3 regions of the Pseudalkalibacillus sp. NRS-1564 genome follow, and region 2 is predicted to be linked to each of the others. Evidence: riboswitches for the same ligand, from Rfam matches in the RefSeq annotation. Region 2 holds a riboswitch; each other region holds the start of a gene.

Region 1 (4,765 bases), on a different contig from region 2:
AAGCTCGTGGTGAAGTTGAGAACAGTCTTTTATTCGATAACGGCGATTTACTACAGGGAAATCCGCTTGGTGACTACGTTGCAAAAATCAACCCTCCAAAGAAAGGGGATACTCACCCTGTATACAAAGCCATGAACCTTCTGGATTATGATGCAGGGAACATTGGAAATCACGAATTTAATTTTGGTCTCGATTTCCTTCAGACAAGCCTAGCCGGCGCGAACTTCCCATACATAAATGCGAACGTGTATGTAGATGACCACGATAATGATCCATCAAATGATCAAAACTATTTCACTCCTTATCAAATTCTTGATAAATCCGTGAAAGATGACTCAGGAACGGAACATCAACTGAAAGTAGGCGTGATCGGATTCGTTCCTCCACAGGTGATGCAGTGGGATAAGGCTAATCTTGAAGGGAATGTGATCGTAAAGGATATTGTTGCAACAGCTAATAAATACGTGCCAGAAATGAAGGCAGAAGGGGCCGACATTATTGTCGCCATACCTCATTCTGGCTTTGAGAAAGCAGCACCACAAGGAAATGACGAGAATGCCGTTTACTACTTAAGCGAAGTGGAAGGCATCGATGCCATTTTATTTGGACATGCCCACAAAGTATTCCCTGGAGATAACAGCTTTCAAGGAATTGAGGGAGTGGATAATACAAAAGGAACCATTAATGGAGTCGCTTCCGTCGAGCCAGGTTACTGGGGAGACCACCTTGGGGTAATCGACCTATCTTTAACGGAAGATAATGGGGAATGGTCAGTGAACGATTCCAAATCTGAAGCTCGTCCCATCTATGATAAAGTAACGAAAACACCACTTGTTGAAGCAGACATGGATATCGTGAATGCAGTGAAAGACGATCATGAAGCGACAATTGATTATGTGCGAACAGCTGTCGGTGAAACAACTGCACCCATAAACAGTTACTTTGCGCTCGTTAATGATGATCCGTCCATCCAGATTGTAACCAATGCACAAAAATGGTATGTAGAAAACAATATTCAGGGTACCGAATATGAAGGTATTCCAGTTCTATCCGCAGGCGCTCCATTTAAAGCGGGCGGTCGAGGGGGTTCGTCCTACTATACAGATATTCCTGCTGGGGACATTGCGATTAAAAACACAGCTGATCTTTACGTATATCCGAATACACTGAAAGCGGTGCTGTTAAATGGTGACGAACTGAAGGATTGGCTTGAAATGTCAGCAGGCCAATTTAATGTGATCAACAAAAAAGATAAACAGGAACAGCCTTTAATTAATCCTGATTTCCCTTCTTATAACTACGATGTGATTGATGGCGTTACCTATCAAATCGATGTTACTGAACCGGCGAAATATGATATGAGTGGGAGTGTAGTAAATGCTGATGCGAATCGAATTAAATCGCTAAAATACAACGGAGAAAAGGTAACGAAAGATATGTTCTTTATCGTCGCTACAAATAATTACAGAGCAACAGGCGGTGGGCATTTCCCGCACTTAGACGGTTCGAATATTGTCATTGATTCACCTGATGAGAATAGACAAATTTTAATTGACTATATTCTTGAAAACAAGACAATTAATCCAACAGCTGATCAGAACTGGTCATTTCACACAGTCAATAAGAAGAAACTGAACGTCACTTTTGAATCCTCGTTACGAGCCAAAACCTATGCGGAAAGCATTCAAACGATTCATTTTGTTGATGAAACAGAAAATGGTTTCGCTAAATATACACTCGACTTAACGAAACAGAAAAAAGAAAAGCATCATCATAATCATAAGGGCGAGCACGGCCGCCATCGTTAAGAACGAATTCACGCCAATTCATCAGGATTGGCGTTTCTTATTTTAAGAATTTATCCTATGCAAACAATAGTGGAATATTTACTGATATAATGGCATTACTATCGTACAGAAAGGGATTTATATGACACAAAGCCTGACAAGCACCCAAAGAGATGAGCTTTTTTCAGATCTGACAAATGAACAACAAACGTATGTAATGAATTTTCTTAAACGCGGTAAGAAAACGACTTTCGCGAATGTCATTGCTAGAAGTAAAGGCCGGATGATTCCAAGTGGAGCAACGGATGAAGAAATCAGGATGCTGCTTGATGATTGGATACTAGAAGATTACATCGATGCAGGCTTCATTTCAGATGATTTGAAATGTGAGTGCGGTCGCTCTTTACGGTATCAATATGTTGTTCGACATGCAAAAACAGGGGAAACGCGGCGTTTCGGGATAAATCATTTCGAAGAGCATACCGGATTACCCGCTTCCATTGTGAGAGAAGTTGTGAAGGGATTTATGGAAATAGATTACGAGTTGGATGAGCTACTGTTGAAAAGACAGAACGGCTATCCTACATACGACATTCCTGAAGGATTGAACCTTCCACAAGACATTGAACAGCCACTTTCATTAAATCTTCCATTACTAGATCTACAAGAAAAACGGCTAAACAGTTTAATCAGATCTTATCGTGAAGACCAAGAAGCTTTTCAAAGAGGGAGCAACACTGTAGAACAAGTAGTCAAACCGAAAAGCAACCAGGAAGAACCGAAATCAGAAGAGGAATTACAAGGTTCCTTTGATTTGTTCGCGGAAGAAGTTCAAGAACCATTACAAGAAAAGACAAGCCAGAAACCTAAGGAAACCTATTTTGTAGGGGACCTTTCATTTACAACACAGGAAGCGATAGACTCCTATATTCAGCAAGGTATGGAAAGCGCCCTAATGATTTGTGAGCTTTTGATTAAGGAAGGAAAGGTACAAGACAAGAGATACTCCACAAAGAAACCAAAAATTTATTATGCTGTTTGTACCTACCTCGATTCATTTGTTGCATCTGGATCAATGTCAGTCGAGCCGATAGGACGTGAAGATCGCATCTATCGTTTGAAAAGTAAGTGAATATCCTAACATTTCGTAATTATCAGATAAGTGATTGACATTTCCAGTTAACCGGTCTATAATTTCACACATGTTCAAAAATTAAATCAACACTCTTATCAAGAGCGGCGGAGGGAATAGGCCCTATGATGCCCGGCAACCTTTCAACTTCAGTTGAAGCTGGTGCCAAATCCTACAGGTGATATCACCTGGAAGATAAGAGGAGGATTATGTTAGCAAACCCTCTTCTTATTGTTTAAGAAGAGGGTTTTTTATTTTATCCAGAAAAGGAGCTGTTACACATGAAAAGAACACTTGAAGAACGATTGCAAGATGGTCCAGTTATTTGCGGGGAAGGTTATCTATTTGAACTAGAGCGTCGTGGTTATTTACAAGCAGGATCATTCGTACCCGAAGTTGCCCTAGACAACCCTGAAGCGCTAAAACAAACGTATCGTGATTATATGCTTGCAGGTTCTGATGTCGTACTTGCTTTTACGTATAATGGTCACCGAGAGAAAATGAGGATTATTGGAAAAGAAGAATTGTTAGAACCGCTCAATAGACAAGCCATCCGCCTGGCTAAAGAAGTTGCGAAGGAACACCCTGAAGAAGAAGCGCTAGTTGCTGGAAACATTTCAAATACAAACTTATTTGATCCTGAAGATGAGGAAAGTAAGGAACAAATTCGGTCAATTTTTGCTGAAATGGTGAAATGGAGCAAAGAAGAAGGCGTTGATTTCATCAACGGCGAAACCTTCTACTTCTATGAAGAAGCCAAAATAGCGCTAGAAGAGATTCAAAAGCAAGGTCTTCAAGCTGTGATTACACTCGGACTTATGAGTGAGAACATTTTAAGGGACGGCTATACGGTTGAGGAAGCTTGCCGTTTATTAGAAGAGCAAGGTGCACTAGTTGTTGGCATGAATTGTTTTAGAGGGCCTGCCACAATGCAGCCTTACATTGAAAAAATTAGACAGTCTGTTAACGGCTATGTTGGTGCTCTTCCAATCCCTTATCGTACAACAGAAGAACACCCAACATTCTTTAACTTACCAGACGGTGGCTGTGCGTGTACATTGCCAACAGAGACGACCTTTCCAACCTCTTTAGACCCGCTTTATTGCAATCGCTATGAACTAGCGGAATGGGCTAAGGAGGCACAGCTGGTTGGGGTCAATTACTTGGGACTCTGTTGCGGGGCTTCTCCAAGTATGCTGCGAGAGGTGGCTGAAACAGTTGGCAGAACAACTGTAAACTCGGTATATTCTCCAAATATGGAAAAGCACTTTTTGTTTGGAACGGATGAGACATTGAAAGATAACAATACGGCTTATCGAACAAAGGCCTAATTTATAACAACAACCGGAGAACTTAATTTCTCCGGTTGTTGTTTTTTTACCAAAAACCCTATCTGTACACCTGTACTACAGTATTAAAATACATTCATACATAGGATATTATATCTACTACATTTTTTCTATAAGCTGATTATTTTTGATAACGTTGGCGACGATTAGTAACAGTATCTGTAGAAGAGTAACGAATACAATGATTTATGCATTTGATAGGATAACAGCATTTTTCCAATCACGATGTCTGAGATTGATTTTTCCGCTATATAAGTTGCTTTCCAATTAACATTCTTTTCGAATTAAAGGCTTCTTTTATGAAAAACATCATATTTATCAAGTAGTTGTGTTATTATTTTAAATGTGTTTGAATATGTCCATGAAACATTATTGAACTCAAACCACAATGAAAACGAACTGTTTTATAAGCGAGGTAGCCTATGAATAATCAAAATGTATTAAATGAACTCCGCTCCATTTTACCCAGTGCGGAACTGAAGATAAATGAGCCATTA
Region 2 (4,765 bases):
ATTCGTATTTCTTTCGGAAGAGTTTTGTTAGCATATTGCTGAATTCTTCTTTAATATAATTTGCTTTTAGCTCTGTCATTTTCTCGATATAACCACTGACAACATTATATAATTTCTTAACTGTCTCGAGCTGATTCACTACATCCTCATAATCACTACCTTGATCATTAAGCCTTGTAAGCTGACTCGTTAATGCAGTTCTTGATTCAGTAGCTTTCTTTAACTTCCTTCTGGTAGATTTAAATCGAACTTCTTTTTCCCCGAGTACTTTGGTTAAATCGTCAATTTGTTTGTTTTCATTTGAAATATCCACTGACTCTGGAGCGTTTCTAAGCTCCGTTTCCAAGCTTTCCAATTGATTTGTTAATCGATCAATTTCTGTTTGCTTTGATGAATATTTTTCCGAACCATTCGATTGAAGGTTAGTAAGGTAGTTAAACGTATTAGTAGATAGGTCATGAAGTTCTTTTGCTTCTTGATTGAATTCTTTTATGTCATTATCCTTCATCCAGATGCCTTCACCAATTTCTTTTATTTGGTTTAATTGCTGTTCATTTAGAGGAGGAGTAATGGTTTCACTCAATAACTTGTTCATAAAGTCATGGTAAGGTGTAAGGGAAGCATTAGCGATTACTCGCTTGTTTTTTAACGCTTGTTCATTTCTTAACTGTTTTTTTAATGTGTTAATTTTCGAGTTGAGGATTGTATTGACGCCTTCATTCAAGAAGAGGTTACGAAACTCAGTTTTCATGTTTTGTAACTTAGCATCTATTGATGATTGGCGTTTGATCAACTCTTCTCTTGATCTAGAATTGTTTTTCAGTTTATCGTTACGTTGATTCTTCACTGTTTCAATCTCGCTCTTTAGCTCATCCAGTTCCTTACTTCTTGTTTCTTTCTTTTCTCGTAAAGTCTGAATTTCATCTTCAACTTTCTCAAGTTCGTTATTAATGTTTGAAAGCTTTGATTTACTTACTGATCTTGATAAATCCTGTTCAAGACTTCGAATCATCTTATCTAAATCATCTAATAACTGGTTGTAGGCCTGCATACCAGTGATTTTATGAATTGCTTCAGTCATTTCGCTGCTGTTTTGTCTTAAGATAATATCTTTAATTTCTTCACCGTCAAAGATGAAGAATGGAGCTGAATGATAAGGAATAATTTTATCGATAAATCGGTTATATACTTCAATGTTATCTATTTGTACCTTCTTACCCTGCCTTATACCAGGTCTTCTAACGAGGATCGAGCGCTCTTCGTGAGTCAGTCGTTTCAAATAGTCAAAGCCCCATCTTACTTTTAATTCCCATTCCTCTTTTTGTTCGGTTTCCAACACCAATGTAACAGAGCAAGATCGCCCGCCCTCTTCGAAGAAGGTATTGTTAATGACGTTTGAGAACAATCTCTTATGTTCGCTCTCAGATATTCCTCTTTTACCAAATAAGACATACAAAATTGCTTTTAGAATAGTGGTTTTACCAGCCCCGTTCAAACCACCTAATAAGATAATGTTTTTGCCTTTTTCACGTTCCTCAGGGGGGATGTAAAGATCCACATCCTGATGACCATAGTAGGTTTTATAGTTATCAAAAACGAGCTTCTTTAAAAGCATTAGCTATCCCTTCTTAAATGAAAGTCTATTAAATCACTATATTCTTTTCGACGAGCTCGATCAGAAACATTTTCATAGGATATTTTTTCAGCTTGTCTAATAATTTGATAAACACCTTTCGTGTTTAAATCATTCTCTTTACATAGTTCATTTAGTATTTCTAATTCTTTCTCTTTAATGTTCATACTTTAGACCCCTTAATATAGAAGTATATCTATAAAACATTTTACTATAAAATAGGAGCTAGAGCCAAGGTGGATACAGTATTTGTAAGAAGTGCCATCTATAGACCTAAGCAATGGGAATACAATGAAATACTATATTTTATTATTGTCCGGGTTCTGTCAAACGCCATCGTAATATTCATGTAGTACATAGTGAAATAGAAAAACTCATCAAAAACAAAAGCAGACCTCAAAATCCAGCTATTGTATTTAAGCAGATCTATGAGTTGCTATCTATAATGTAGATTAATCCAGCAATTCCTTTCCAATTTAGATTGTCTTATATTATTATTAAATTAACTGACAATTCAAAGGGGAGAAGGGAATGCCTACCAACAACAAGCTAGTGAGAGATCGGATTCCAGAGATCATTCGTGCAAACGGGAACAAGTTTCATACCGAAATTCTTGAGGAGGCTGAGTATAAAAAAGAGCTGCAGGTAAAGTTAAAAGAAGAACTACAGGAGTATCTTGAAGCTCAGGAAGATAGTCATGCGGTTGAAGAACTGGCGGATGTGCTTGAGTTGATCTATTCATTAGTTGAGGTGCATCATTCTTCCATTGAAGAATTGGAAGAAGTCCGTAGGGAGAAGAGAGAAATTCGTGGTGGGTTTGATGAGCGGGTTTATTTGATTGATGTGGAGGATTAAATAGGTATGAGTGAAAAGTCTCTGCGGTAGTTTTATCTGATTTTTATTCAAAATGGACAGTTTCCAAATGAAGAAGTAAACTAATACCAACTAAATAAGGTTATCAGGAGTGAACGAGAGTAAGGGCTCACTGACTTCACAGCAACCTGCCAGGCGGTAAGGTGCTCCAACCTGCAAAGCATGGCTTTGAATGATAACGCACGGATAGCGGAGGCTCTTTGTTGCATTCATTTGCGATGAAGGGCCTTTTTTGTTCAATTGTTGAATACCTTGTTTATGAGAATAAGGGGGATGAGTTTGTGAACGTCAATCGATTTGCACGAAGCATCATGGCGAAAAGTTATGAAGGGGAAAGTTTTTTGTTACACGTTGCAGAAGTCATTGAGCGTCAACTTAAGGAGTGGGATGAGGCGTATGAAGTGATCGTGATGAAGTTGATTGACTATGAGGTCGTTGTTAAAAAGGAAAACCGCTCTTATGAACTGTTGCTTACCGAGAAAGCATTGCTTTCCCTTCAACAAAAAGAACCTTATGCGCTGGATCGATATTTGTGGCTGGAATTAGAGAAGCAGGGGCTTCAGATTGTGAGAGGAAATGGGGATTATATTGAGAGTGTGATGTGAGCCAATGTTGATAGAAGAGGATTTTGGCAATTCATTTTGATGATTCGAAATCGTGGATGTTTGGGGATTAGACTTGGAAGCTTTTTAAGAATAAGCTGCAAAACTATTTTTTGAAATGAATAGTGTATTTTTTCTGAATGCTTTTGAAGTTATTTAATGTGGTAAAATTAAACTATTAAAGTAATGGATAATAAAAGTGTTAGAAGAAATTATGGTTCCATTTTTACTCTTTCTTTTGATTTTTTTAACATTACGAAATTTCCCTATTATAGGAGCGTTCTAATATGAAAACGAAAATGAACTATTTCATCTTATTTTTAACGATCATTTTTATAGTTGGTTGTACCAATTTAGAAAAGGCATCCAATAAAGATGCAGAAACAAATACACAAGAAGTAAGTACAGTTGAAACAAATGAAAATAGTGAAAAAGGAGAATCGAACACTACGGTTGTTGATGAGCCAGTAGAAGAGGAAACACCAGACCCAACAGAAGATGAACAGTTCTCAGGATACGAACTTATTGAAGTTGATGGTGGAGATTTGTCTGGACATCGAGAACCTAACGTCGTCGTTGATATTGGGTACGGTGACCGTGAATATTGGGCATTTACGAATGAATACGGACAACTCGTACGTGTCGTTGCTGACGAAATCATTCTACAAGATGATGGTAACGAACCTGTATTATCGTCTGGCAGGTACTATTCTGATGAGGCAAAGGTTCCGGGCGTCGAAAGTGACGTGTTAGACGAAGGACATATTATTGCTGATTCTCTCGGAGGGGTATCGAATGCTTATAACATTACCCCACAAGAGAGTACACTTAACCGACATGGTGATCAAGCTTATATGGAAGACGCGATCCGTAGCGCAGGTGAAGCTACGGATTTCGAAGCCATTATCACCTATTCGGATACGGAAAAGCAGATACCTTCAAGTTATCAGTACACGTATACTTTGAACGGAAATGAGATCGTTGATACATTTGATAATGTGAACCCTGATGAAGTCAACGCATCACTCGGATTAACTGAGAGCGAGCCTGACGATTCAACGCCTTCAGACACAGAGGGTGATATTTCTAGTATTGATACAAATGGTAATGGACAAGTGACGATGATCATTGGTTATATCCTTATATGCGTGATAATGATAATGACGGTATGGTAGGTGAATAAGAGTCTAGAAAAATATAGTAGGTGATACGTAAAGGGTATATCGCTTCGCCGGGACGGTTTTTATGATGCGATATTTCGAAAAAAGGTAGTGGAGCATTAATTATTAGTATAATTGATGCTCCTTTAATTTTGGAGATGGAATCGATAGAACCGTCCCGACGATTCTAAGACTTAACAGAATCGGAGGTTTTTATTGTGAAATCGATAGTTAAGCTCGTTTTCTTATGTATGATTCTCTTTATAGGAGGTTGTCAAATAGGAAATGACAAACCAATCACGAATCCCGAAAAAGTGTCTACTGAAGATTTACCTGATACTAGAGCGATGCAGGATGAATTTACGAGAAGTTTTTTGAAATCAACGGAAGAGGTAGAGGATGGTTATTACTCATTTGTTTCTGGTATTAATCGTTATGAAATGAATTTCCCGAAATCGGGAGTAATCGGTGAAAAGGGTTATTCGAAAGACGAGGGA
Region 3 (4,765 bases), on a different contig from region 2:
AATTTTGCGCAGAACGTTTACAAACTCCTGTGCCGAGACGGTCCACGGTCCGTAGTCCTTCACCAAATCAATTAAATCTCTACCGTAAAGGTATGTTCTTAGTTCTTCGCCTTCCGCTTCAACCATGCGCTTAAGCTCAAAACTTGATGTCAGCTCTGCAATCTTCTTGAGCAATGGCTTTGTGAGACTCGTAATCTCATATGTTTTCGTTAAAGCTTCTTCAAGTGGCTGAACGTCACCCTTTTTGTTCACCGTAACCTGTTCTTCTCGCTTCCAGTTCATTTCATCGATTAGCTGACGGACAAGAGCAGTATCATTCTCCGGGTAAATACCAAGGCTATCACCCGGCTCATATTCAAGGTTCGATCCTTCAAGATCAAGCTCAATGTGCCGTGTTTCTTTATTCGATCCACGTCCATTCAAATTAACATTCTCAAGAATTTCGGCTTTGAATGGATTCGTTCTGGAATACGTCTGATTCGACTCATCAGGTTTTGTTTCAGAAGTCGATTCTCTCGTAGACTGATCTTCTTTCAATACTCCCGTCACGCCTTCGAACCACTCTTCTGCAGGCTCTTCGAAATCAAGATCACAATCTACACGAGGATAGAGCCTTGTTGCACCTAATTCTTCAAAGCGCTTGTCAAAATCTTTCCCGGTTTGGCAGAAAAATTCATAGGAGCTATCACCAAGTGATAAGACTGAGAATCTGAGACCATCTAATTCAGGGGCTCTCTTACTTTGAACAAAGTCATGGAAGCTTAACGCATTATCAGGAGGATCGCCATCTCCATGGGTGCTTGTAATCAATAATAAATCTTCTACTTTTTTAAGCGACTTTGGCTTAAAATCATCAAGCGATGAAAGGGTAACGTTGTATTTCTCGTTTTCCAATCGCTCAAAGAAAGATTCCGCTAGTGACTGACAATTGCCAGTATGTGAGCCATAGAGAATCGTAAGCTCACGTGTTTTTGCTTCTTGTTTAGAGAATGCTTCTGAAGCAGAAACACCTTGAGCAATCGTCTCAGTAGCTGCCGCAGCTTCAGAGCTACCTGGTACGGAAAGGTATCCGCTCAGCCATATTTTCTGCGTCTCATTTAATGTTGGTAAGAGACGATTTAAAAGCTCCGTTTGTTCTTTGTCAAAAGGGCTATTCACAACCTGTAACTGCAATACAATCCACCTCACAATACTAAAATTTAATTCAATGTAATGAAAGTAGTTTACTCGGAATTAATAGCAAATAAATTCGTCTGCATTCCCCCTAACCCATTCAACACAAAAAACCTCTCTTCTCAAAACATAAGAAGAAAGGTTTGTAAGTACGAAGCCAGTCTTCTTATCTTTCAGGATAAACCTGCTGGATTTGGCACAGTATGAGATGAAGGATCATCTCATCGGTTGCCGAAGCTTCATAGGGCCAGTCCCTCCACCTCTCTTGATAAGAAATGTTGCTATCAAATTGTAAATGACAATGATTGGTTCAAATGTTATCTCGTGATCGAATAAAAGTCAATATATTATTAGAAAATTATCATCATTCAATTAACTAAATGGCGATAACACCAGCAATCTTCATGAAAAATAATCCAAATGATTCAGGTCTTTTATCCCTGCCGTTGCCCCTCTTGTATCCTATTCCGCATGCGCATGAAATCAATCGTATTCGCCATGACAAGAGATAGAATCATAAGAATCATCAACCAACTGTAGTCAAAAGGCAGCACCAACAAGAGAAAGGCCATGAAAGAAAAAACGCAGGAGCGAATGACATGATCTTTAAATGTGACGTTAACTTTTTTCCCACGTTTCCATTTCAACAAGTTCACCGCAATACCAAATATCGATAGAAGCATGCATATGACATACGCCCAGAGTGGAAGGTCGTAATCCACTATAAAAATGGTAGACGATAGAAACAGCGTCAATACCGTATATCGAATCGCAATTTCTTTATGAGTTAGCGAATCAAAATCCTTCAATACATACCTCCTTTTGACGATGAACGAATTTGGGCATTTTTGAGATACACGGTCCTTATGCAGATGGATAAGCTGGCTTCATCTCATTTGAATTCACCTGAACCCAAGGTCGCTCTCTGTTCCACGTCACTTCTAAAGGGACGCCCATACTTTTACTAAGATGTTCAGCTGTTAACACATCTTTCTTCTTGCCATTCACTGCAATTCGACCATTTTCCATAATCATGGCGTGAGTGAATACGGGACAAATCTCTTCAATATGATGAGTGATATACAATATGGTTGGACCATCTTCCTCTTTTCCAAGTCGTTCAACCTGAGCTAATAACTGTTCGCGTGAATATAGATCAAGTCCGTTGCACGGTTCATCTAGAATAAGAAGCTTTGGCGAAGACATCAAAGCTCTCGCTATCAGGACTTTCTGCTTCTCACCTTGAGAGCAAATTCGAAAAGGTTTACCGCGTAAATGAGCAATCCCCCATTCCTGCATCATCTTCATCGCTTGCGATTCTTCCTGTTCCGTCACCTGCTCCTGCATCGGCGAGATACGCTCAGTGAAAGCGTTGCTCACCCAGCCAATAGATTTTCTAAGCTCATTCAAATCAGTTTTCCCAAGACGATGCCCCAATACTTCAACGACGGGATCATAGCGAAGCAGTGGCCAGATCGAGCCGTGAATTAACTGAAGTAGTGTCGTTTTACCTGATCCATTTAATCCGATAATGGCCTGATGCTGTCCTTTCTCTACGGAAAAAGAAATATCGGATAAAATCATCTGTTTCTCACGTGTGTAATAAGCATTTTCTACATGAATGATTGCCATACATCCCACTCCGTTCTTTGAAGAAAGTCATTCCAACTAGCGCTTTTTACATCGTATACCCGTTAGCAAATTCTTGAATCACTTCAAGCTCCTCTTCGCGTGAGTCTCTGCCAACATTATGCTCATACAACTTTTGCATACGTGTAACATCACCATTGCACTCCTCAGTAATAGAAGCAACAGCACGTAAAAGGTTCACTTCGTTCTTAAAATCCTCCTTAGAGATTGCCTCCCCGTGTGATAAGATGAACCATTCTGCCTCAAAGCTTTCTAATTGATCAAGCAGTCGATTTGTTGTGTTAACAGTGTAGTTGACTTTTTCTGAAAAAATATCAGGATAAAAGCAGTCTCCAAGAAAAAGGATTTTCTCTTCCTTCATATAAATCACAACCGAATCAGCCGCGTGATCGCCTCCAACAGGGTGAAGAATACACGTGACACCACCAAGATCAATCTCCATTTTCTCACCAAACGTTACATCTGGTAGCGTAATCGTAATGTCTCGAGAATCCACAAATTCCTTCTTGATCGCATTTGCACAAAATTCAATTTCAGTGCCTTCTTTCACCCGCTCATCCAACTCATCATCAGACCATCCTAATGGAATAAGCTTACTAATTTCCTCTTTCGTCTGATGCGAGGATAAGGAGACTGCATCTTTCAGCGCCGATAGTCCAAAGATATGATCCCAATGCCAATGAGTGAGCGCGACCATGTCCGGTTCCTTGAATCCTTTTTCCGATAGTTCTTTTAGAAAATAACGAGCATGGTCCTCTGAATTCCCAGCATCGATCATCAGAGACTTTCTATCTCCAATCACCATTCCTAGAATCGGTCGGTCCGTTTCGGAAACTGGTGTTTGATAGTAAAAGCGATTGCCAATTTGTTTAATCTGTTGCATTTATTGTCCTCCTTAAAATACAAACCTCGATGAAATTTCTTATTTCCATTTTATCATTTTGAAGTTTTGTATTCGTATTTTTTCTACTACATACAAAAATAGACACCTCCAAATGGAAGCGTCGTTTAGAAAAGGTGATTTTTTTGCATTGCAGTAGAAATGGAGGTGTTCGTCTTCTCTTAACCAAAGCCATCCACGACGATCTTCACTACCATCGGTCCAAGGATAATGATAAAGAGGGGTGGAAAAATAAAGAGAACCATAGGTATGAGCATTTTCACTGGAGCTTTCATCGCTTGCTCGCGTGCTCGTTCACGTCTCTGTTCACGAATGCGTGCCGTAATATTTTTAATAACTTTTGACATTCCGATTCCAAGATGATCGGCTTGAATAATCGACATCATCACACTTTGAAAATAATCTGAAGGAACACGTTTTTTCAGATTATAAAATGCTTCTCGTCGCGATTTCCCTCGCTTCATCTCATCTAATGCCTGACTAAACTCATCCGCAAGTGGGCCAGACTTTCTTGCACATACATTTTTGATCGCCCCTTCAAGTCCTACGCCTGCTTCAAGAAGTAGACTTACCATATCAAAGAAATCGGACATTTCCATATCGATTATTTTAACGCGCTGCGTTTTTTTCTTCGCTAAGTAAAACAAAGGATATCGATAAAATAAGAAAACAACCCCAAGTGCTAATACAAGTGTCATAGAAGCATTTCCATCCGTCACAGGCACCATAAGCAAGTAAGTTAAGAACCCTCCACCGATGCTGAGAAGAAGTTGAATAAGTCGGAATTCAACTGCCGAACGGTTTCCATATCCAGCCTCATGGAGGAGCATATCTAACTTCTTTCGATCCTTTCTTGCAAATGTTTTACTCACCTGTTCAATACCCATTCCCCAATATTTACGAAGTAGTGGATGGTAAGATCCACTTTCTCTTTTTTCGGTTTTACGTTGAATTTTTTCTTCCTTGCCAAAATAGTGCTCAACGCGAGATTCAAGAGCAAGTTCTTTTCGATAAACGGTTTTAAGAAGGGCAGCAATAAAC

The links. A riboswitch is a leader RNA that binds a small molecule or an ion and turns the genes downstream of it on or off. The one in region 2 is predicted to bind S-adenosylmethionine.
Region 1: it holds a riboswitch for S-adenosylmethionine, as region 2 does, so the genes downstream of both, ACIFPW_RS14750 (homocysteine S-methyltransferase family protein) here and ACIFPW_RS13520 (hypothetical protein) in region 2, are expected to answer to the same signal.
Region 3: it holds a riboswitch for S-adenosylmethionine, as region 2 does, so the genes downstream of both, ACIFPW_RS00930 (assimilatory sulfite reductase (NADPH) flavoprotein subunit) here and ACIFPW_RS13520 (hypothetical protein) in region 2, are expected to answer to the same signal.

What each region holds. Positions count from the first base shown of each region.
Region 1 is NZ_JBITPM010000031.1:19,966-24,730, forward strand. Features, by position in the region: gene ACIFPW_RS14740 (bifunctional 2',3'-cyclic-nucleotide 2'-phosphodiesterase/3'-nucleotidase) at 1-1,808, shown strand, start outside; gene ACIFPW_RS14745 (DUF3895 domain-containing protein) at 1,930-2,919, shown strand; SAM riboswitch class I at 3,012-3,121, shown strand; gene ACIFPW_RS14750 (homocysteine S-methyltransferase family protein) at 3,201-4,250, shown strand; gene murB (UDP-N-acetylmuramate dehydrogenase) at 4,691-4,765, shown strand, end outside.
Region 2 is NZ_JBITPM010000029.1:4,492-9,256, reverse strand. Features, by position in the region: gene dndD (DNA sulfur modification protein DndD) at 1-1,615, opposite strand, end outside; gene ACIFPW_RS13530 (DNA modification system-associated small protein) at 1,615-1,800, opposite strand; gene ACIFPW_RS13525 (nucleoside triphosphate pyrophosphohydrolase) at 2,165-2,488, shown strand; SAM riboswitch class I at 2,586-2,688, shown strand; gene ACIFPW_RS13520 (hypothetical protein) at 2,710-3,111, shown strand; partial or broken gene ACIFPW_RS13515 (DNA/RNA non-specific endonuclease) at 3,396-4,291, shown strand; gene ACIFPW_RS13510 (hypothetical protein) at 4,487-4,765, shown strand, end outside.
Region 3 is NZ_JBITPM010000002.1:104,924-109,688, reverse strand. Features, by position in the region: gene ACIFPW_RS00930 (assimilatory sulfite reductase (NADPH) flavoprotein subunit) at 1-1,173, opposite strand, end outside; SAM riboswitch class I at 1,337-1,448, opposite strand; gene ACIFPW_RS00925 (hypothetical protein) at 1,608-1,982, opposite strand; gene ACIFPW_RS00920 (ABC transporter ATP-binding protein) at 2,038-2,805, opposite strand; gene ACIFPW_RS00915 (MBL fold metallo-hydrolase) at 2,852-3,706, opposite strand; gene ACIFPW_RS00910 (type II secretion system F family protein) at 3,886-4,765, opposite strand, start outside.